2 regions of the Streptomyces avidinii genome follow, and region 1 is predicted to be linked to the other one. Evidence: riboswitches for the same ligand, from Rfam matches in the RefSeq annotation. Region 1 holds a riboswitch; the other holds the start of a gene.

Region 1 (11,170 bases):
CGTCCACGCCCACGGCCTTGACGTCGTCCTGGACCAGGCGGGCGGCGAGGATCTTCGCACCCTCCAGGGTGCGCTCCTGGCGCTCCTTGAACTCGGGCGAGGCCGCGACCTTGAAGGAGACCGCCTTGGCCGCGATCACGTGCTCCAGCGGGCCGCCCTGCTGACCCGGGAAGACCGCGGAGTTGATCTTCTTGGCCAGCTCCTGCGTCGACAGGATGACACCGCCGCGCGGACCGCCGAGGGTCTTGTGCGTGGTCGTGGTGACGACGTGGGCGTGCGGCACCGGGTTCGGGTGCAGACCCGCGGCGACCAGGCCGGCGAAGTGCGCCATGTCGACCATCAGGTACGCGCCGACCTCGTCCGCGATGCGGCGGAAGGCGGCGAAGTCCAGCTGGCGCGGGTAGGCGGACCAGCCGGCGACGATCAGCTGCGGCTTGGACTCCTTGGCGAGGCGCTCGACCTCGGCCATGTCCACCTCGCCGGTCTCGTCGACGTGGTACGGGACCACGTTGTAGAGCTTGCCGGAGAAGTTGATCTTCATGCCGTGGGTCAGGTGACCGCCGTGGGCCAGGTTGAGGCCCATGATCGTGTCGCCCGGCTTCAGCAGCGCGAACATCGCGGCGGCGTTGGCCTGCGCACCGGAGTGCGGCTGGACGTTCGCGGCCTCGGCGCCGAACAGTGCCTTGATGCGGTCGATCGCGATCTGCTCGACCACGTCGACGTGCTCGCAGCCACCGTAGTAACGGCGGCCCGGGTAGCCCTCGGCGTACTTGTTGGTCAGGACCGAACCCTGGGCCTCCATGACGGCGACCGGAGCGAAGTTCTCCGACGCGATCATTTCCAGGGTGGACTGCTGGCGTACGAGCTCGGCGTCGACAGCGGCGGCGACGTCCGGGTCGAGCTCGTGGAGCGGGGTGTTCAGTACAGACATCAGGATCCCCTGGGGTGTCAGTTACCGGCGGTGAGCTTGGCGTACTCCTCGAAGGAGAGCGTGTCCTTCGGCTCCTCCGAGAGGCGGACCTTGAAGAGCCAGCCACCCTCGAACGGGGCGGTGTTCACGAGCGCCGGGTCCTCCACGACGTCCTGGTTGGCCTCGACGATCTCACCGGTGACCGGGGAGTACAGGTCGCTGACCGACTTCGTCGACTCCAGCTCGCCGCAGGTCTCGCCCTCGGTCACGGTGTCGCCGACCTCGGGGAGCTGGGCGTAGACGACGTCACCGAGCGCGTTGGCCGCGAACTCCGTGATGCCGACCGTCGCGACGCCGTCCACGGCGTCCGACAGCCACTCGTGCTCCTTGGTGTAACGCAGCTTCTCGGGGTTGCTCATGACCTGATTCTCCTGGATGCGGGGGAGTGGATACGAACTGTGGTCTTGGGTACTGAGACGGCGCCGTACGGGTTCCCGTACGGCGGACGTGGTACGTGGGGTTACTTCTGCCGCTTGTAGAACGGCAGCGCCACGACCTCGTACGGCTCATGCGTACCGCGAATGTCGACGCCTACGCCGGAGGTACCGGGCGCGGCGTGCGCCGCGTCCACGTACGCCATCGCGATCGGCTTGCCCAGCGTCGGGGACGGGGCGCCGGAGGTGACCTCGCCGATGACCTGACCGTCGGCGACGACCGGGAACCCGGCGCGCGGAACGCGGCGGCCCTCGGCGATCAGACCGACCAGCTTGCGCGGCGGGTTGGTGGCGGCACGCTCGGCGGCGGCCTCCAGCGCGGCGCGGCCGACGAAGTCCCCCTCCTTCTCGAACTTCACGACCCGGCCCAGGCCCGCGTCGAACGGGGTGAGGGAGGTGGTCAGCTCGTGCCCGTACAGCGGCATGCCCGCTTCCAGGCGCAGGGTGTCGCGGCAGGACAGGCCGGCCGGGACCAGGCCGACGCCCTCGCCGGCCTTGGTCAGCGCCTGCCACAGCTCGACGGCGTGCTCGGGGGAGACGAACAGCTCGAAGCCGTCCTCGCCCGTGTAGCCCGTACGCGCGATCAGCGCGGGCACGCCCGCGACGGTGCCCGGCAGGCCGGCGTAGTACTTGAGGCCGTCCAGGTCGGCGTCGGTCAGGGAGGCCAGGATGCCGGGGGACTCCGGACCCTGCACCGCGAGCAGCGCGTACGCGTCGCGGTCGTCGCGGACCTCGGTGTCGAAGCCGGCGGCACGCTCGGTCAGGGCGTCCAGGACGACCTGGGCGTTGGAGGCGTTGGCGACGACCATGTACTCGGTCTCGCCGAGGCGGTAGACGATCAGGTCGTCGACGATCCCGCCGTCCTCCTGACAGATGTGCGTGTAGCGGGCGCGGCCGACACCGACGGTGGAGATGTTGCCGACCAGCGCGTGGTCCAGGGCCTTGACGGCCTCCGGGCCGGTCAGTGTGATCTCGCCCATGTGGGAGAGGTCGAAGAGACCGGCCTTCGTACGGACGGCGTTGTGCTCGTCGCGCTCGCTGGCGTACCGCAGCGGCATGTCCCAGCCCGCGAAGTCGGTCATGGTCGCACCGAGCGAGCGGTGCAGCGCATCGAGGGCGGTCAGGCGGGGGGCAGTGCTCATGGGTGTGGCTCCCGGGTCCCAGGGCATCGACATGACATGACGAGGACGTTCCTCCCCATCTGTCATCGGAACCTGAGAGGTTCGCCGAGAGTTCCGCCGATCAGCAGATCGCCGGGTCTCATCGACTTGCACCTTGGGTGGAGCTGCGCAGCAGCTCGCTTTTCAGATCTGCCTCATCCACGCGGTACGGGGCCTGAGAGATTCAAGGGAGGTTCTTGCTCCTTCGGCGCCCGCGCACGGCCTTGCGGCGTGCCGGGACTCTCCCGCGCGGATTCAAGCGGCCGGTATGCAGTTGGTCCAGATGGCGCACATCATTGCACGCCATGCCCGGCATCGGGCGGTGGGGGCCGAAAGTTCGTACGGCCCTCCGAAGGGTCCGACCGGAACCGGCGCCGCCGGATTACCGTCTCTTTACACTCAGTGGGCAAGGGTCCTGGCGACCCGATTCGGGGGAGGCGAACACTGTGCGGAGATTCGGAGTGGTGACGACGACGGGAACCGTGGAGGCGGTGCCGGCGCAGCGGGGCGCGCAGGGCCGCAGGAAGGCGGCCGACGCCGGCCTCGGCCTCGTGCGCGACCTGCGCGGCCCCGCCGTGCGCACCCCCCAGCCGCTCGGCTTCGCGGCCGGGGACATCGTCGTGGTGTCCGGCCTGCCCGGCGGCGGCAAGAGCACCCTGATCAAGCGGGCGGCCGCCGAGGGCGGGGCCGTCGACTCCCAGGACACCCGCGAACGCTGGGAGCGGAGCATGCCCGCCGCCCTCCCGTACGCGGTGTACCGGCCGCTGGTGCGCGCCGCGCACTACTGGGGGCTGTGGCGGATCCTGCGCTCAGGGGCCTCCGTGGTCGTCCACGACTGCGGTACGCAGAGCTGGGTACGGGGGCTGCTCGCGGCCGCCGCCCGCCGCCGGGGCCGGTCGCTGCACCTGCTCCTGCTGGACAGCAGCCCCGAGGAGGCCCTCTCCGGGCAGGCCGCGCGCGGCCGCCGGGTGTCCGTGTACGCCTTCGCCCGCCACCGCGGTGCGGTGGCCCGCCTGCTCCGCGAGGCCGAAGCGGGGCGCCCGCCCGCGGGCTGCGCCTCGGCGACCCTGCTGGACCGACGCTCGGCCGCAGCCGTGACCGGGATCCACTTCCACGGCTGAGCCGCCGGCGGGCCGGACGATCGGGCCCCGACGGCGTTCGAGGCACGGGGTCCGGGGGCGGCCCCCGGCAGCGGTGCGGCACGCCGGGCCGGTACCCTGCGGGGCGACACGCGGCGGGATCACGGAGGCACGGGACATGCAGGGCAGCGGCTGGCCGGGGAATGAGCTGGAGCAGGTGCTCGGGGCGGCGCTCGGGCAGCCGGACGCCGGCGGGCGGATCCTCGAGGTCCTCGGGCGCAGCCAGGTGTGGGTGCCCCTGCCGGGCGGCGCCACACAGGCGACGGGCGGGCTCGACCTGCCCACCATGGACATCGGCGGGGCGGCGTACGTGCCCGTCTACAGCTCCGAGGCCCAGTTCCTCGCCTGCGTCGGCCCCGGCATGGACTTCGCGGTGGCGCCCGCCGTCGAGTTCGCCCGCGGCCTGCCCCCGCAGCTCGGCATCGCCCTCAACCCCGAGGGCGCCGTCGGCGTACCGCTCCCGCCGCCCGCCGTCGCCGAGCTCTGCCGTACCGGACGGACCCTGCTCGACGGCCCCGCCACCGGCGGCCGCGTCCGGCTCTACGAGCCCGACTGGCAGGACGATCCGGTGGACTTCCTGGCCGCCGCCACCGAGGAGTTCCGTGCCACCGGGGTGGTCGCCGCGGCGCACCGCTGCCTCGCCAGCGTCGAGGGCGGGGCGCCCCAGCTGTTCATCGGTGTCCGCCTGGTGGGATGGGAACCGGAGATGCAGGGCGCGCCGATGGAGGCCCTCGGACGGGCCCTGACGCGCGTCCCGCCGCAGTGGCCCGTGCAGTTGATCCTGCTGGATGCGGTCCAGGACCCGGTCACGGACTGGATTCGTGAGCGCGTACGCCCCTTCTACGTCCCGTAGGGCCGCTTAAGCTGGTTACATCTCCTGGCCGCACGCGTGATGCCGGTTCGGAGGGCACGCGTGGAGCGACGGGCGGACGAAGAGGGGTTCCGGGTGAGTGCGTCAGGCACGGCCGCGGCCGGGCAGGTCGAGCACATGATGCGCCAGGTGACTCCCGGGCGCTACGAGAGTTACGAGTCACTCCTGCATGCCCTCTCCGAGGGCCGGCTGTGGATGCTGCTCTGGCAGGGGCAGCCGGGCTCCCCGGACGCCCAGTACGGCGGCATGGAGGTCGAGAGCCTCGGTTACGCGCCCTGCGTCACCTCCCCCCAGGAGCTGGCCGCCAGCGGCTGGAACCGGGGCTACGAGGTGGTCACCGGGCGGGACATCGCCCGCGCGCTGTACCCGGACCGCTGGGGCCTGTGGCTCAACCCGCACGCCCAGGGGGGCGGCCTCGGCGTGCCCTGGGCCGACCTGCGACGGATCGCCACCGGCCTGGAGCGGATGCCGGCCGGCCCGCTGCGCCTGTCCGAGCCCGCGATCGAGCTGCCGCAGTTCTACGGGCTGCTGACCCAGCACGCGCACCGCACCCCGGCCGTCCGGTCGCTGCGCCGCGCCTGGGTGCAGCCCGCGCTTGGCTCGCCGTACCTCGCGGTCGGGCTCGACCTGTACGACGCCTCCGCGCCCGCGCTGGAATCCGTACGGGAGATGATGCGCCAGTCGGTCGGGGTGGTCCCCGAGGGGGTCCCGGTGTGCACGGTCGCGCTCGCGGACGAGCACGACCCCGTGGCCATGTGGCTGCGCGCGCAGACCCGCCCCTTCTACGACCGCGAGGGCCAGGCTCCGGCGTACTGACCCGGGCATCGCGCGATATCCCGCATATTGAGACATCCATCTCGAAGGCCGCACCGGTCCCATCGGTGCGGCCTTCGGCATATCCGGTGAATCCGCACAAGATCCATGCCTGAAGGGGTAGTTGGGTCGGATGTCCGTTCCGTGCCGAACGGGCGGTGTTTCACCGCTCAACAGATCCCGGGGTTCGGATAACGGAAGGTGTAGGCGTAGATCACGGTTGCGCATCACATCCCCGGCAGGTCTGGCGGGCGCTCGAGAGGGCGTTGAAGACTCCACCCCACCGAAGGCCGGTCCATCTCGCAAGCGCCAGCTCTTCACGTGCACTTCAGGCACATTTCTCGCCAATCGCACCACCAGCGACGCCGATTGAACCAAGCCGCCACAGCGGCGGGCATGGGCCGGCCACCGTCGGCCGAGAGGGGTCCCCACCACGATGACGGCACCACTGCACGACACCAGCGCGGCCGAGCCCGCGGCCGTGGCCACCCCCGAGGTTCCGCAGAAGGCGATCGAGGGCCGCTCCCCGTGGCAGATCGCCTGGCTGCGGCTGAAGCGCGACAAGGTCGCGCTGGCCGGCGGCGTCATCGTGCTGCTGCTGATCCTCGTCGCGATCTTCGCGCCGCTGATCGTCAAGGCCCTCGGGCACCCGCCGGAGGAGCTGCACGAGGACCTCCTCGACCCGCTGCTCGGCCTGCCGGTCGGCGACTGGGGCGGCATGAGCGGCGACTTCCTGCTCGGCATCGAGCCGGTCAACGGCCGCGACGTCTTCAGCCGGATCGTCTACGGCGCCCGGATCTCGCTGCTCGTGGCCTTCCTGTCCGCCTTCGTGGCGGTTTCGCTGGGAACCTTCTTCGGCATCATCGCCGGCTACTTCGGCGGCTGGGTCGACGCGGCCATCAGCCGGGTCATGGACCTGCTGCTGGCCTTCCCGCAGCTGCTCTTCATCATCGCGCTGATCTCCGTCATCCCCAACAAGCTGTGGGGCTTCGAGGGATCGGGCCTGCGCATCGCCGTACTGGTGCTGGTCATCGGATTCTTCGGCTGGCCGTACATCGGCCGGATCGTCCGCGGCCAGACCCTGTCGCTGCGCGAGCGCGAGTACGTGGAGGCCGCCCGCAGCCTCGGCGCCGGCCGCTTCTACATCCTCTTCCGCGAACTGCTCCCGAACCTGGTGGCGCCCATCACCGTCTACGCGACGCTGATGATCCCCACCAACGTGCTGACCGAGGCGGCCCTCAGCTTCCTCGGAGTCGGCGTCAAGCCGCCCACGCCGTCCTGGGGAGAAACCCTCTCCACGGCCGTGCGTACCTACGAGGACGATCCGCTCTTCATGATCTTCCCCGGCGTGGCGATCTTCATCACCGTGCTGGCCTTCAACCTCTTCGGCGACGGCGTCCGTGACGCCCTCGACCCGAAGGGCTCCCGCTAGCCGACGCAGGGCCAACCAGGAACCGGCTTCGTGCCGTACGTACACCGGAACTACAACGGAGGGTTGCGAGCATCGTGACTACCCATCGCACGTCGAAGCGCAGACTTGCTGCCGGCACGGCCGTCGTGCTCGCGGTCATGCTGACCGCGACCGCCTGTGGCGGAGACGGCTCCAAGGACGAGAAGGCGACCGCCGGCGGCGGTGCCTTCAACGCCGGCATCGACAAGGTCTCCAACGCGTCGGACAAGAAGGGCGGCGAACTCAAGTTCGTCGGTACCCAGGACGCCGACTCGTGGGACCCGCAGCGCGGCTACTACGGCTTCATGTGGGACTTCTCCCGCTACTACACGCGCCAGCTGGTCAGCTTCAAGCCCGCCCCCGGTCAGCAGAGCACCGAGCTCATCCCGGACCTCGCCACCGCCAAGGCCGAGATCAGCGACGGCGGCAAGACCTACAAGTACACCCTGAAGGACAACGTGACCTGGGAGGACGGCTCGCCCGTCACGGCCCAGGAGATCAAGTACGGCATCGAGCGCACCTGGGCGCAGGACGTCATCTCCGGCGGTCCGGTCTACATCCAGCAGGTCCTGGACCCGAAGGCCGAGTACCCCGGCCCGTACAAGGACACCGCCCCGGACAAGCTCGGCCTGAAGGCGATCGAGACCCCGGACGCGAAGACCATCATCTTCAAGCTCCCGACGCCCAACGGTGACTTCGAGCAGATGCTGGCCATGCCGGCGGCGAGCCCGGTCAAGCAGGACAAGGACACCGCGGCCAAGTACGGCCTGAAGCCCTTCTCCAACGGCCCGTACAAGATCGACTCGTACGAGCCCAACAAGAGCATGAAGCTCTCGCGCAACGAGAACTTCAAGGCCGACTCGGACACCATCCGCAAGGCGCTCCCGGACACCATCTCGGTCACGTTCATGGCGAACGCGGACGACATGGACAAGCGCCTGATGAACGGCGAGTTCGACGTCGACATCAACGCGACCGGCATCGGCCAGGCGGCCCGCGCCACCGCGCTGAAGGACCACAAGGGCAACCTCGACAACGGTCAGACGGGCTTCATCCGGTACGCGGTGATGCCGCAGACCGTCGCCCCGTTCGACAACATCGAGTGCCGCAAGGCCGTCATCCACGCGGCCGACAAGAAGTCCCTGCAGACCGCCCGCGGCGGCCCGCAGGCCGGTGGCGACATCGCCCCCAACATGCTCCCGCTGGGCATCAAGGGCTCCGACGCCAAGTACGACCCGTTCGAGGTCCTGCAGAACGACGGCAAGCCGAACCTGGAGAAGGCCAAGGCCGCGCTGAAGGCCTGTGGCAAGGAGAGCGGCTTCAAGACCACCATCGCGGTCCGCAACAACAAGCCGGTCGAGGTCGCGACCGCCGTCTCGCTGCAGAACGCCCTCAAGCAGGTCGGCATCGAGGCCGACGTCGACCAGTTCGACGGCGCCCAGCACTCCGGGATCATCGGTTCGCCGAAGGTCGTCAAGGAGAAGAACTACGGCATCATCATCATGGGCTGGGGCGCCGACTTCCCGACCGGTCAGGGCTTCTCCCAGCCGCTGGTCGACGGTCGCTTCATCCTGCAGAGCGGCAACAACAACTACTCCGAGCTCAACGACCCGGCGATCAACAAGCTGTTCGACGACGCCATCGCGGAGACCGACCCGACCAAGGCCGGCGAGATCTACAAGCAGATGAACCAGAAGGTCTCCGAGGCCGCGGTCTACCTGCCCTTCGTCTTCGACAAGACGATCACCTGGCGCAGCACCCGGCTGACGAACGCCTACACCACCGACGCCTACAACGGCCGCTACGACTACGCCTCGCTCGGTGTCGTGAAGTAACCGTCCGTCCGTCCAGTTCAGTGTTCCAGTGCCACACCCGCTAGGCACGAAGGGCAGGTGATGGCCGCGGTTACGGCTTGGGGGCGCTCTCCGGAAGGGGGCGCCCCCGGGCCGCAGCCAGGCCGAGCGCAGTGCTTGCATATTTCATCCGACGGATCTTCTCCGTCATCGTCATGCTGCTGGTCATCTCGTTGGTGACCTTCGGAATCTTCTTCCTCTTCCCGAAGATGATCGGGACGGATCCGGCGCTGTACTTCGTCGGTAAGCAGTCCGACCCCATCGCCATCGAGGGCATCCGGCAGAAGATGGGTCTCGACGACCCGATCCTCGTCCAGTTCGGCAAGTTCGTCGTCGGGCTGGTGGCGGGTCGCACGTACGCCAACGGCCCCGATGTCACGCAATGCGCCGCGCCCTGCTTCGGCTACTCCTTCAAGACCGAGCAGGAGGTCTGGCCGCTGCTGCTGGACTGGCTCCCGGTCACCCTGTCCCTCGCCCTCGGCGCCGTCGTCCTCTGGGTGATCGGCGGTGTCGCCACCGGCGTCATCTCCGCCCTCAAGCGCGGCACCGTACTGGACCGCTCGGCCATGGGCATCGCCCTCGCCGGCGTCTCCCTCCCCATCTACTTCACGGGCATGCTCGTGATCGCCGTCTTCTCCGACCAGCTCGGCTGGTTCGGCCGGCCCGACGCGACCTTCGCGGAGGACCCGGGAAGATGGTTCAACGGCATGATCCTGCCGTGGGTCTCGCTCGCCTTCCTCTACGCGGCGATGTACGCGCGGCTGACCCGGGCCACCATGCTCGAAGTCCTCAACGAGGACTACATCCGTACCGCCCGCGCCAAGGGCCTGACGGAACCCGTGGTCATCGGCAAGCACGCCATGCGCTCGACGATGACGCCGATCCTGACCGTCCTGGGTCTGGACCTCGGAGCCCTGATGGGCGGCGCGGTCCTGACCGAGTACACCTTCTCGCTGCACGGCCTCGGCTACAGCGCCGTCCGCGCCATCAGCGAGCACGACCTCCCGGTCATCCTGGGCATCACCCTGATCTCCGCCTTCTTCGTCGTCGCGGCGAACCTCATCGTTGACCTCATGTACGCGGTGATCGACCCCCGAGTGAGGCTGTCATGACCGAATCGACCAAGACCGGAGCCCTCAACCAGCCGTTCACCGGCACCTCCTCGCCCTCCACGGCCTTCCTGGAGGTCCGCGACCTCAAGGTGCACTTCCCGACCGAGGACGGTCTGGTCAAGTCGGTCGACGGACTCTCCTTCACGCTGGAGAAGGGCCGGACCCTCGGTATCGTCGGCGAGTCCGGATCCGGCAAGTCGGTCACCTCGCTCGGCATCATGGGTCTGCACCGCGTGGGCCAGTACGGCCGCCAGCGGGCCCGGCTCTCCGGCGAGATCTGGCTGGACGGCAAGGAGCTGCTCTCCGCGGACGAGGACGAGGTGCGCAGGCTGCGCGGCCGGGAGATCGCGATGATCTTCCAGGACCCGCTGTCCGCGATGCACCCGTACTTCACCATCGGCAAGCAGATCGCCGAGGCGTACCGGGTCCACAACAAGGTCGACAAGAAGACCGCCCGCAAGCGGGCCGTCGAACTCCTCGACCGCGTCGGCATCCCCGAGCCGCACAAGCGGGTCGACAGCTACCCGCACGAGTTCTCCGGCGGCATGCGCCAGCGCGCGATGATCGCGATGGCGCTGGTCAACAACCCCGAACTGCTCATCGCGGACGAGCCGACCACGGCCCTGGACGTCACCGTCCAGGCCCAGATCCTCGACCTGATCCGGGACCTGCAGAAGGAGTTCGGCTCCGCGGTCATCATGATCACGCACGACCTCGGCGTGGTCGCCGAGATGGCCGACGAACTCCTCGTGATGTACGGCGGCCGGTGCGTGGAGCGGGGCACCGCGGAGAAGGTCTTCTACGAGCCCCGGCACCCCTACACCTGGGGCCTGCTCGGCTCGATGCCGCGCATCGACCGGGAGCAGACCGAGCGCCTGATCCCGGTCAAGGGCTCGCCGCCCAGCCTCATCAACATCCCCAGCGGCTGTGCCTTCAACCCGCGCTGCCCGTACGCCGACGTACCCAAGGGCAACGTGACCCGCACGGTACGGCCCGAGCTGACGGCGCCGGACGACGCGGGGCAGGGCGGCAGCCGACACTGGTCCGCCTGCCACATGTCGCAGGAGGAGCGGACCCGGATCTGGACCGAAGAGATTGCGCCGAAGCTGTGACCGACACGAAGAAGACGGATACGGCCGCCGGCATTCCGGCGCAGGCCACGGACTCTCCCGAGCCGCTGCTCAAGGTCACCGGCCTGACCAAGCACTTCCCCATCACCAAGGGGCTGCTGCGCCGCCAGGTGGGCGCGGTCAAGGCCGTCGACGGCATCGACTTCGACGTCCGGCGCGGTGAGACCCTCGGCATCGTCGGCGAGTCCGGCTGCGGGAAGTCGACCATGGGCCGGCTGATCACGCGGCTGCTGGAACC
Region 2 (11,170 bases), 4.0 Mb from region 1:
GTCGAGGCCGGCGCCGAGATCCGTGAGCACACCGTCATCGGGTCGAACGTCGTCGTCAAGGGCGGGGCCTTCCTGCACCGGGCCGTCATCCACGACAACGTGTACATCGGGCCCCACAGCAATCTCCGCGGCTGCGTCATCGGCAAGAACACCGACATCATGCGGGCCGCGCGGATCGAGGACGGCGCCGTCATCGGTGACGAGTGCCTCATCGGTGAGGAATCGATCGTTCAGGGGAACGTGCGCGTCTACCCCTTCAAGACGATCGAGGCCGGCGCCTTCGTCAACGAATCGGTGATCTGGGAGTCCCGCGGACAGGCGCATCTGTTCGGTGCGCGGGGAGTCTCCGGGATCCTGAACGTCGAGATCACGCCCGAGGTGGTGGTCCGGCTCGCCGGCGCGTACGCCACCACCCTGAAGAAGGGGGCGATCGTCACCACGGCCCGTGACCACTCCCGTGGTGCGAGAGCGCTCAAGCGGGCCGTGATCTCCGCGCTCCAGGCCAGCGCCATCAACGTACGGGACCTGGAGAACGTACCGCTGCCGGTGGCGCGGCAGCAGACCGCGCGCGGCAGCGCCGGCGGGATCGTCCTGCGGACCTCGCCGGGCGTACCGGACTCCGTGGACATCATGTTCCTCGACGAGCGGGGGGCGGACCTCTCGCTCCAGGGGCAGCGCAAGCTGGACCGGGTGTACGCGCGCCAGGAGTACCGGCGGGCCTTCCCCGGTGAGATCGGCGACCTGCAGTTCCCGGGCAGTGTCTTCGACGCCTACACCGGCTCACTGCTGCGCCGGGTGGACACCACCGGGATCGGCGATGCCGGACTCAAGGTGGTCGTGGACGCCTCCAACGGAAGTGCCGGGCTCGTCCTGCCCAGCCTGCTGGGCCGGCTCGGCGTGGATGCCCTGACGATCAATCCCGGGCTCGACGAGTCCCGGCCGACGGAGACCAGGGAGTCCCGGCGGGCCGGGCTGGTGCGGCTGGGCGAGATCGTGGCCTCGGCGCGGGCGGCCTTCGGAGTGCGCTTCGACCCGGTGGGCGAGCGCATCTCCCTCGTGGACGAGCGCGGGCGGATCATTGAGGACGACCGGGCTCTGCTCGTGATGCTCGACCTGGTGGCCGCGGAGAAGCGCAGCGGCAAGGTCGCGCTGCCGGTGACCACGACGCGGGTGGCCGAGCAGGTCGCCGCCTACCACGGTACGCAGGTGGAGTGGACGACGACCTCGCCCGACGATCTGACGCGGGTGGGGCGTGCGGAGAACACCATCTTCGGCGGCGACGGCCGGGGCGGTTTCATCGTTCCGGAGTTCAGCAGCGTCTTCGACGGCTCGGCCGCCTTCGTGCAGCTGCTCGGACTGGTGGCGCGCACGCAGCTCACGCTGAGCCAGATCGACGCCCGGATTCCGCGGGCCCATGTCCTGCGGCGGGACGTTCCGACGCCGTGGGCGGTGAAGGGGCTCGTCATGCGGCGGGTCGTCGAGGTGGCCGGCGACCGGCAGGTGGACACCACCGACGGGGTGCGGGTGGTCGAGACCGACGGACGGTGGGCGCTGGTCCTGCCGGACCCGGCGGAAGCGGTCACGCACCTGTGGGCTGAGGGGCCCGACGACGCCTCCGCGCAGGCCCTGCTCGACGAGTGGGCGGCCGTGGTGGACGGCGCCGGGCAGTGATGCCGGGCGGGCGGTGATGCCGGGCGGGCGGTGACGTAGGGCGGACGTCCGGTGGGCCGGTGCGGGGAGTGCGGGCCCGGCCCACCGGATGGACGCATTGGGTGTGTGCCGTGCCGACATGCGACGATGTGCGGCATGTCGCAGCCGCCCCACAACCGGACTTCGGCGTCTCCTGTGCCCGCGCGCCCGGACGCTTCCATGTCGCTGCTGACGCACGTGATGGACCACAGCCTCGACGAGGGCTACGCGGAGGCCGCGGCCCGGCGCGAGGCGGAGGGTACGGCGGGTCTGCCCCGCACCCTCAAGGCCAAGCTGGGGCTCGCGGCCGGGCTCGTCGTCACCGCCATGGTCGTCACGCTCGGCGCGGCCGAGGCGCGGATAGCCGCGCCGGTGCTGGCCAAGGAACGTCAGGAACTGATCGACCGGGTGGAGCGGGCCGACGACCGGACGCACGGCCTGGAGCGCGACATCGACCGGCTCAGGACCGATGTGGCGGCGCGCCAGCGCGCGGCGCTGAAGCAGCCCGGCGGTGGCCAGGGCGAGCTCGTGGCGCTGCTGGCCGGGGCCACGGAGGTCCACGGGCCCGGGGTCAAGCTGGTGGTGGACGACGCGAAGGGCGCGTCCTCGGGCGGTGGCGGAAAGCCGCGTGAGAGCTCGGGTTTCTCGGACACCGGACGCCTCCGCGACCGTGACATGCAGAAGATCGTCAACGGGCTGTGGCAGTCCGGGGCGGAAGCGATCTCCATCAATGGACAGCGGCTGACGGAACTGTCGGCGATCAGAGCCGCGGGTGACGCGATACTGGTCGACAACAGGCCGCTGGTGCCGCCGTACGAGGTGCTGGCGGTGGGGGACAAGAAGCGGCTCGGTACGGCCTTCCAGGACTCGGCGGACGGACAGTACCTGCACGTGCTGCAGGAGAGCTACGGGATCCGTTACAGCCTGTCCCAGGCTGACGACCTGCGGTTGCCGGCCGCGTCGAGCCTGACCGTACGTACAGCCACACCAGCAGAGCAGCAGAAGGGTGCATCGTGATCGCGGTACTGGGCCTCTTGGCCGGAGTGGTGGTCGGACTTCTGGTCCGGCCCGAGGTACCGGCCGTGGTGGAGCCTTATCTGCCGATCGCCGTGGTGGCGGCGCTGGACGCGGTGTTCGGCGGTCTCCGCGCGATGCTGGACGGCATCTTCGTGGACAAGGTCTTCGTGGTGTCGTTCCTGTCGAACGTGGTCGTGGCCGCGCTGATCGTCTTCCTCGGTGACAAGCTCGGGGTCGGCGCGCAGCTGTCGACGGGTGTGGTCGTCGTGCTCGGCATCCGCATCTTCTCCAACGCCGCGGCCATCCGCCGGCACGTTTTCCGGGCGTGAGGCCGATGAGTACGAACGACAGCCCCGAGGAGCCGGGCGGCGCGGGCCGGCCGCCCCAGCCCTCGCAGCCCTCAGAGCCTTCGAAGCCCTCTCGGCCGGCGGGGCCGCCGCAGTCCCCCGAGCCCCCGCGGGCGCCGGAGCCCGTGGAACCGCCGGCGGACGAGGCGCCCGCGCAGCCCGAGGAGACCGGTAGGCAGCGGCTCGCGGCCGGGCTGTGGCCGCCGCGCGTGAGCCGGGCCCAACTGATCGTGGCGTTGCTGCTGTTCGTCCTGGGCCTGGGTCTGGCGATCCAGGTCCGCTCCAACAGCGACTCCAGCGCGCTGCGCGGGGCCCGCCAGGAGGACCTCGTACGGATCCTCGACGAGCTCGACGGGCGGACCAAGCGGCTGGAGGACGAGAAGCAGCGGCTGGAGGACCAGCGCAGGGAGCTGGAGAGCAGCTCCAACCAGGCCGAGGAGGCCCGCAAGCAGACCGTGGAGAAGGAGCGCCAACTCGGCATCCTGGCCGGTACCGTGGCAGCCCAGGGGCCGGGGATCACGCTGAAGATCACCGATCCCACGGGTCAGGTGGAGTCCGACCAGCTGCTGGACACGCTCCAGGAGCTGCGGGCGGCCGGCGCCGAGGCGATCCAGATCAACGGGGTGCGCGTCGTGGCGGGCTCGTACTTCTCGGACGAGAACGGCGGGGTCGCCATCGACGGTAAGAAGATCACACAGCCGTATGAGTTCAAGGTGATCGGTAAGCCGCAGGATCTGGAGCCCGCGCTGAACATTCCCGGCGGTGTCGTCCAGACGCTGGAGAAGGAGCAGGCCACCGTCGCCGTCACACGGTCGGCGAAGATCGTTGTGGATGCCTTGCGGGCTGCGAAGCAGCCTGACTACGCTCGGTCGTCATCGTGATGATGCGGAGTGGAGAGTGGAGCGGCCCACGCGGGTGGATGCCTGCGGGGGGTCGACGCACCGAAGTCGCGGTGCGTGGTGGAAACTGTCTGGTGGTTACGGACGTTGTGAGAATGTCCGGGTCGGCAGGTGTCTGCATTCGGAGTTCGTCCTGCCCCACGGGCGGGTCTGTTTCGGTCAAGGGGAATCGCCCGTGAAGTTGTTTGAGAAGTTGTTCGGCAAGAAGAACCGCGAGGAAGGCGGCGCGGCACGGCACCGCGCCGGGCACGGGGACGCGGAGGCACAGGGTGACCGGCCGCTCTTCCGGGACGAGGTCGCCGGTCCGGGCGAAGTTCCGGGTGCCCCCGGCGCGTCGGCTGTTGACCCTGCTGGTACCGGACGCATAGGTTTCGGTGAACCATCAACCTCAAGTGCGGGTGGAGGGTTTGCCCCCGACCCGTATGCCACCAATGCATCCGCGGGGCAGCCGCGGCACGAGGAGCCGTCCATGTCGGCCGAGCAGATTTGCAGCAGGTGCGGACACCGCAGCGATGCGGCCAGCCGGTTCTGCTCGAACTGCGGTGCGCCGCTGCGGGCGGGTCTGACGCCGGAGCGCGCCTCGGAGACCACGTCCACGATCTCGATCTCGGGCCTCGAGGCCTATGAGGCCGAGGTGTCGGGACAGCCGCACGTGTCGGCCTCGTCGCTGTCCCCCGAGGCCCAGGCCGCGGTGGAAGCACTGCCTCCCGGTTCCGCTCTGCTCATCGTGCGGCGCGGCCCCAACTCCGGTAGCCGCTTCCTGCTGGACGGCGAGCTGACCACGGCCGGCCGCCACCCGCAGAGCGACATCTTCCTGGACGACGTCACCGTCTCCCGGCGGCACGTCGAATTCCGCAGGAACCAGGACGGCGGATTCACCGTCGGCGATGTCGGCAGCCTCAACGGCACGTACGTGAACCGTGAACCGATCGACTCCGTCGCCCTGCACAACGGGGACGAGGTGCAGATCGGCAAGTACCGGCTGGTCTTCTACGCGAGCCTGCGGGGCATCTGACCCTCCTCCGGACTCCGTCCGGGGGTACCCCCAGAGGGAAGGTTCCATGCTGCGTACCCCGACCGGCGGCGCTCCGAGAAACGGCGCCGCCGGCACCGCCGGCCAGGCAGGGCGGCTGGTGAGCATCGGCACGGTGCTCACCACGCTGCGTGACGAGTTCCCCGAAGTCACCATCTCGAAGATCCGTTTCCTGGAGGCGGAGGGACTCGTCGAGCCGCGGCGCACACCTTCGGGGTACCGCAAGTTCAGCACCGACGACGTGGAGCGCCTCGCTCGCATCCTGCGCCTCCAGCGTGATCACTACCTGCCGCTGAAGGTCATCCGCGAGCAGCTCGACGCACTCGCCCGCGGTGAGCAGATCCGCATCCCGGGGCCCACGGCGCACGGGGATTCCACCGATCCCACCGGGCCCGCGGCCGTCTACGGCGAAGTGGGGCGGGAGCGGCCCACCGTGGCCCGGGTGGGCCGCGCCGAGCTGCTCGCGGCCGCCGGGGTGGACGAGGTGCAGCTGGTCGAGTGGGAGTCGTACGGGCTGCTCGCCGAGGGCCCGGACGGCGGATTCGACGCCGAGGCCGTCACCGTGGCCCGGCTCGTGGCCGATCTGGGGCGTTTCGGCCTGGAGCCACGGCACCTGCGCGCCATGAAGGCCGCCGCGGACCGCGAGGCGGGGCTGGTGGAGCAGGTCGTGGCACCGCTGCGCCGGCACCGCAACCCGCAGACCAGAGCGCATGCGGAGGCCACCCTGAAGGAGCTCGCGGGGCTTTCCGTACGGCTCCACGAGGCGCTCGTACAGACCGCTCTGGGGGTCCGGCTGCCCCGAGCCGGGGGGCCCGACTACCCAAACCTGCCGAGCAGGTCCTAGGGTTGCTGTGTGAACGAGCTCGACGTTGTGGGTGTCCGGGTGGAAATGCCCTCCAACCAACCGATCGTGCTCCTGCGTGAAGTGGGAGGCGATCGGTACCTCCCCATCTGGATCGGTCCAGGGGAGGCGACCGCCATTGCCTTCGCGCAGCAGGGAATGGCCCCTGCCCGACCGCTGACGCACGACCTGTTCAAGGACGTGCTGGAGGCGATCGGCGAGGAGCTCACCGAGGTCCGGATCACGGATCTGCGGGAGGGCGTCTTCTACGCGGAGCTTGTCTTCGCCAGCGGGGTCGAGGTGAGTGCGCGGCCTTCCGACGCCATAGCCCTCGCCCTGCGGACGGGGACGCCGATCTACGGCAGTGACGGCGTGCTGGACGACGCCGGAATCGCCATTCCGGACGAGCAGGAGGACGAGGTGGAGAAGTTCCGCGAGTTCCTCGACCAGATCTCGCCGGAGGACTTCGGTACCGGCCCGCAGTGAGGTATCGGCCGCGTCGTCCTCGGGGAACCTGAGCCCATTCGATTAGCCTTTCCCCGCAAAGGGATACGGGAAACCACTCTCAGGGTGATTATCACTCGGCGTGCCGAGTGTGGCGATCGTTGACGCACCCCTGGTGACTGCCTACCTTCAAGGTGGGCAGGTCAAGGACGGAGGGTCGGCGTGAGGATCACGGGCGACGGTACGACCGGGGGCACCCCCGCACGGAGTGAGGCCGGGGCGTACCCGCTGCACGGTGGTGCGGTCGGCACCGCGCGCCGTCAGCCGGAGTCGACGCCGGTCCAACCGGTGAGCGGTGACCCGGAGCCCGAGCAGGTCGGATACCGCGGGCCGACGGCGTGTGCCGCCGCCGGCATCACGTACCGGCAGCTCGACTACTGGGCCCGGACCGGGCTGGTGGAGCCCAGCGTGCGGGCCGCCTACGGGTCGGGCACCCAGCGGCTCTACAGCTTCCGCGACGTCGTGGTCCTCAAGATCGTCAAGCGTTTCCTGGACACCGGTGTGGCGCTGCAGAACATCCGCACGGCGGTGCAGCACCTGCAGGACCGCGCGATCGCGGACCTCGAACGGATGACGCTGATGAGTGACGGCGCCACCGTCTACGAGTGCACCTCGCCGGACCAGGTCGTGAGCCTGCTCCAGGGTGGGCAGGGCGTCTTCGGCATCGCCGTGGGCGTGGTCTGGCGCGACGTCGAGAGCGCCCTGTCGCAGCTGCACGGCGAGCGCGTGGACACCGGCGAGACCCTGGTGCGGCACAACCCGACGGACGAGCTGGCCGCCCGCCGCAACCGGGCCGTCTGAAACCGGTCCGGGCGTTGTCAGTGGCGTAGGGCAGCATCGGGCTGTGAGAGCCGCGCCGACCATTCTGCATCTGGACATGGATGCCTTCTACGCCTCCGTCGAGCAGGCGTCGAAGCCCAGCCTGCAGGGGAAGGCCGTCATTGTCGGCGGGCTCGGGCCTCGCGGGGTCGTCGCCACCGCCTCGTACGAGGCCAGGCGGTTCGGCGTGCACTCGGCGATGCCGATGGGGCAGGCGAGACGGCTGTGCCCGAACGGCGCGTACCTGATCCCCCGCTTCAGCCTCTACCGGCAGGTCAGCGACGTGGTGATGGCCATGCTGCGGGAGCTGTCGCCGCTGGTGGAGCCGTTGAGCCTGGACGAGGCCTTCGTGGACCTGGAGGCGGGCGGGGTCGCCTTCGACTCGCGGACCGCCCGGGAGACGGGGGAGCGGCTGCGGGCCGACATCCGGGCCGCCACGGGGCTCAGCGGGTCGGTGGGGCTGGCCGGGTCGAAGATGCTGGCCAAGGTGGCCTCCGAGGAGGCCAAGCCGGCCGGACTGCTGCTGATCGAGCCGGGGACGGAGCGCGAGCTGCTCGCGCCGATGTCGGTACGTACCCTGCCCGGCGTGGGGCCGGCCACGGGCGAGCACCTGCGCCGGGCCGGGATCACCACCGTGGGGGAGCTGGCGGAGGCGGGGGAGGACGAGCTGGTCCGGATGGTCGGCCGCTCCGCCGGGGCCGGGCTGCACCGGATGGCGCTGGGGCTGGACGACCGGCCGGTCGTCGCGGAGCGGGACGCGAAGTCGGTGTCGGTCGAGGACACCTTCGACGTGGACCTGCACGACCGGGTCCGGATCCGCGGCGAGGTGCAGCGGCTCGCCGACCGGTGCGTGCAGCGGCTGCGGGGCTCGGGGCACTCGGGGCGCACGATCGTGCTCAAGGTGCGGCGGTACGACTTCTCCACGCTGACGCGGTCCGAGACGCTGCGGGGGCCCACGGACGACCCGGCGGTGGTGCGGGAGGCCGCGGCGCGGCTGCTGGAGGGCGTGGACACCACGGGCGGCGTGCGACTGCTGGGGGTGGGGGTGACCGGGCTGGCGGACTACACCCAGGAGGATCTGTTCGCGCAGTCGCTCGCCGCTGAGCCGGACGGGGCGGAGCGGGTGGAGGGGGCGGAGGGGGCGGAGGGGGCGGCCGCGGAGGCCGGTGGCGCCGAGGCGGAGGCCGGGGGCGCCACCGGGGCCCGGGAGGCCGCGGAGACGCCCGGGGAGCCGGAGCCGTCCCCCGAGCGGCGCTGGGCGGCCGGGAGCGACGTACGGCATGCCGTGTACGGGCCCGGATGGGTGCAGGGCAGCGGGGTCGGGCGGGTGACCGTACGGTTCGAGCAGCCCGGATCGGAGCCCGGCCGGGTGCGGACCTTCCGGGTGGACGACCCCGAACTGGAGCCGTCCGATCCGCTCCCGCTGGTGGGGGAGACGGCCTAGGCCGTCTCTTTCGGATCTTGCCGGGCCCGCGACGCCCGGCACCGCACCTCGCCGCGTTGTCGGGCCCGCCCCGGTACGTCCAGTACAAGGACGACCCTCCGCCTTGCGATGCACGGCACCGGACGCCGCGGGCTCGGCCGACAAGATCCGAAAGAGACGGCCTAGGTCTCGTCGCCCGCCAGGTGGCCGAAGTCGCGGTGGAAGTCGGACGGGAGGGTCGTGTCCAGGCCGTAGTGGTGGTAGAGCTGCAGCTCCTGTTCGGGGGAGAGGTGGCGCCCGACGCCGAAGTCCGGGGCGTCCCTGATGAGGGCACGTTCGAAGGGCACCCGGAGGGTGTCGCCCACCAGCTCGCTCGGCTCCAGCGGGACGAAGGCGTCCCGGCTGAAGAGCCCGGTCCGGACCGCGGCCCATTCCGGCACACCTGTGGCATCGTCGAGGTAGACCTCGTCGATCGTGCCGATCTTGGTGCCATTGCGGTCGAACGCCTTGCGGCCGATCAGGCTGCGCGGATCGATGTCGGTCTGCACGGTCCCTCCAAAAGGTCGCAACTGGTCCGTAATGACTACAGAAGTGCATATCCGCAGCGGAGGCCACTCGGGGAGGGGCCAGAACCTCGCTGGTACGCTGGTGAGTGGCTGTCGACCCTGTGCGGGAGAGTCCTCCGAGTGAACGAGACGGAGGCGCCGAAGGAGCAAATCCTCCCCGGAATCTCTCAGGCATACGTACCGCACGGACGAGGCCACTCTGGAAAGCAGGAGCGGGTACCGGGTACGCAGTGCCGGTCCCACTCCTCACCGACGGTGAAAGCCGGACGTATCGGGCGACCCCCGTGACTCCGGTGAAACTCTCAGGTGCAGATGACAGAGGGGGAGGCCGTCCGGGTGCCAGCGCCGTGGTGCCCCTCGCAGGTCATACGACCAGGAGGCCTCCGTACATGACCGCCAACCGCATTCCGCTCTCCCAGCTGGAGCGAGGCATCCCCTTCGAACAGCGCCACATCGGCCCGGATGCCGAGGCGCAGGCGAAGATGCTCGCCCAGGTGGGCTACGGCTCCCTGGACGAACTGACCGCTGCCGCGGTACCGGATGTGATCAAGACCGCCGAGGCGCTCGACCTGCCCGAGGCGCGTACCGAGGCCGAGGTGCTGGCCGAGCTGCGCTCGCTCGCCGACCGCAACCAGGTCCTCTCCCCGATGATCGGTCTCGGCTACTACGGGACCTTCACGCCGCCGGTGATCCTCCGCAACGTCATGGAGAACCCGGCCTGGTACACGGCGTACACGCCGTACCAGCCGGAGATCTCCCAGGGCCGCCTCGAGGCCCTCCTGAACTTCCAGACGGTCGTCGCCGACCTGACCGGGCTGCCGACCTCGGGCGCCTCGCTGCTCGACGAGGGCACCGCGGCCGCCGAGGCCATGACGCTGGCCCGCCGCGTGGGCAAGGCCAAGGGCAACGTCTTCCTGGTCGACGCCGACGCCCTGCCGCAGACCATCGCCGTCATCGAGACCCGCGCCGAGCCGATCGGCATCGAGGTCGTCGTCGCCGACCTGTCCGAGGGCCTCCCGGCCGAGATCGCCGAGCGCGGCGTCTACGGCGTGCTGGTCCAGTACCCGGGCGCCTCCGGTGCCGTACGGGACATCAAGCCGGTCATCGACCAGGCGCACGCCCTCGGCGCGATCGTCGCCGTGTCCGCGGACCTGCTCGCGCTGACCCTGCTGACCTCCCCGGGCGCCCTGGGCGCGGACATCGCCGTCGGCACCACCCAGCGCTTCGGCGTCCCGATGGGCTTCGGCGGACCGCACGCCGGCTACATGGCCGTCCAGGACAAGCACGCCCGCTCGCTGCCCGGCCGCCTCGTCGGCGTCTCCGTGGACGCGGACGGCAACAAGGCGTACCGCCTGGCGCTGCAGACCCGTGAGCAGCACATCCGCCGTGAGAAGGCCACCAGCAACATCTGTACCGCGCAGGTGCTGCTCGCCGTCATGGCCGGCATGTACGCCGTCTACCACGGCCCGGACGGCCTGCGCACGATCGCGAACCGCACCCACCGCTACGCCGCCCTGCTCGCCGCGGGTCTGACGGCCGGCGGGGTCGAGATCGTGCACGGCTCGTACTTCGACACGATCACCGCCCGCGTCCCGGGCCGTGCGGCCCAGGTCGCCGCCGCCGCCCGCGAGGGCGGGGTCAACCTGTTCCAGGTGGACGCCGACCTCGTCTCCGTCGCCTGTGACGAGACCACCCTGCGCGCCGACATCGAGGCCGTCTGGGCCGCCTTCGGTGTCACCGCCGACATCGAGGCGCTCGACGCGACCACGGCGGACACGCTGCCCGAGGGCCTGCTGCGCTCGGACGCGTACCTGACGCACCCGGTCTTCCACCAGCACCGCTCCGAGACCGCGATGCTGCGCTACCTGCGCAAGCTCTCGGACAAGGACTACGCGCTGGACCGCGGCATGATCCCGCTCGGCTCCTGCACCATGAAGCTCAACGCGACCACCGAGATGGAGCCGGTGACCTGGCCCGAATTCGGTCAGCTGCACCCCTTCGCCCCGGTGGAGCAGGCCGAGGGCTACCTCAC

What was found. A riboswitch is a leader RNA that binds a small molecule or an ion and turns the genes downstream of it on or off. The one in region 1 is predicted to bind glycine.
Region 2: linked by a shared signal. The riboswitch ahead of gcvP (aminomethyl-transferring glycine dehydrogenase) and the one ahead of gcvT (glycine cleavage system aminomethyltransferase GcvT) in region 1 are both predicted to bind glycine.

The regions. Positions count from the first base shown of each region.
Region 1 covers NZ_CP108863.1:3,044,546-3,055,715, reverse strand. Annotated here, with positions in the region: gene glyA (serine hydroxymethyltransferase) at 1-931, opposite strand, end outside; gene gcvH (glycine cleavage system protein GcvH) at 949-1,329, opposite strand; gene gcvT (glycine cleavage system aminomethyltransferase GcvT) at 1,431-2,546, opposite strand; glycine riboswitch at 2,719-2,822, opposite strand; gene OG373_RS13140 (AAA family ATPase) at 3,029-3,685, shown strand; gene OG373_RS13135 (enhanced serine sensitivity protein SseB) at 3,822-4,556, shown strand; gene OG373_RS13130 (enhanced serine sensitivity protein SseB C-terminal domain-containing protein) at 4,650-5,390, shown strand; gene OG373_RS13125 (ABC transporter permease) at 5,824-6,819, shown strand; gene OG373_RS13120 (ABC transporter substrate-binding protein) at 6,894-8,672, shown strand; gene OG373_RS13115 (ABC transporter permease) at 8,804-9,802, shown strand; gene OG373_RS13110 (ABC transporter ATP-binding protein) at 9,799-10,914, shown strand; gene OG373_RS13105 (ABC transporter ATP-binding protein) at 10,911-11,170, shown strand, end outside.
Region 2 covers NZ_CP108863.1:7,080,596-7,091,765, forward strand. Annotated here, with positions in the region: gene OG373_RS31990 (sugar phosphate nucleotidyltransferase) at 1-1,671, shown strand, start outside; gene OG373_RS31995 (DUF881 domain-containing protein) at 1,798-2,706, shown strand; gene OG373_RS32000 (small basic family protein) at 2,703-3,035, shown strand; gene OG373_RS32005 (DUF881 domain-containing protein) at 3,041-3,934, shown strand; gene OG373_RS32010 (FHA domain-containing protein) at 4,020-4,967, shown strand; gene OG373_RS32015 (MerR family transcriptional regulator) at 5,014-5,829, shown strand; gene OG373_RS32020 (bifunctional nuclease family protein) at 5,839-6,312, shown strand; gene OG373_RS32025 (MerR family transcriptional regulator) at 6,493-7,131, shown strand; gene OG373_RS32030 (DNA polymerase IV) at 7,175-8,593, shown strand; gene OG373_RS32035 (PRC-barrel domain-containing protein) at 8,755-9,120, opposite strand; glycine riboswitch at 9,233-9,331, shown strand; gene gcvP (aminomethyl-transferring glycine dehydrogenase) at 9,528-11,170, shown strand, end outside.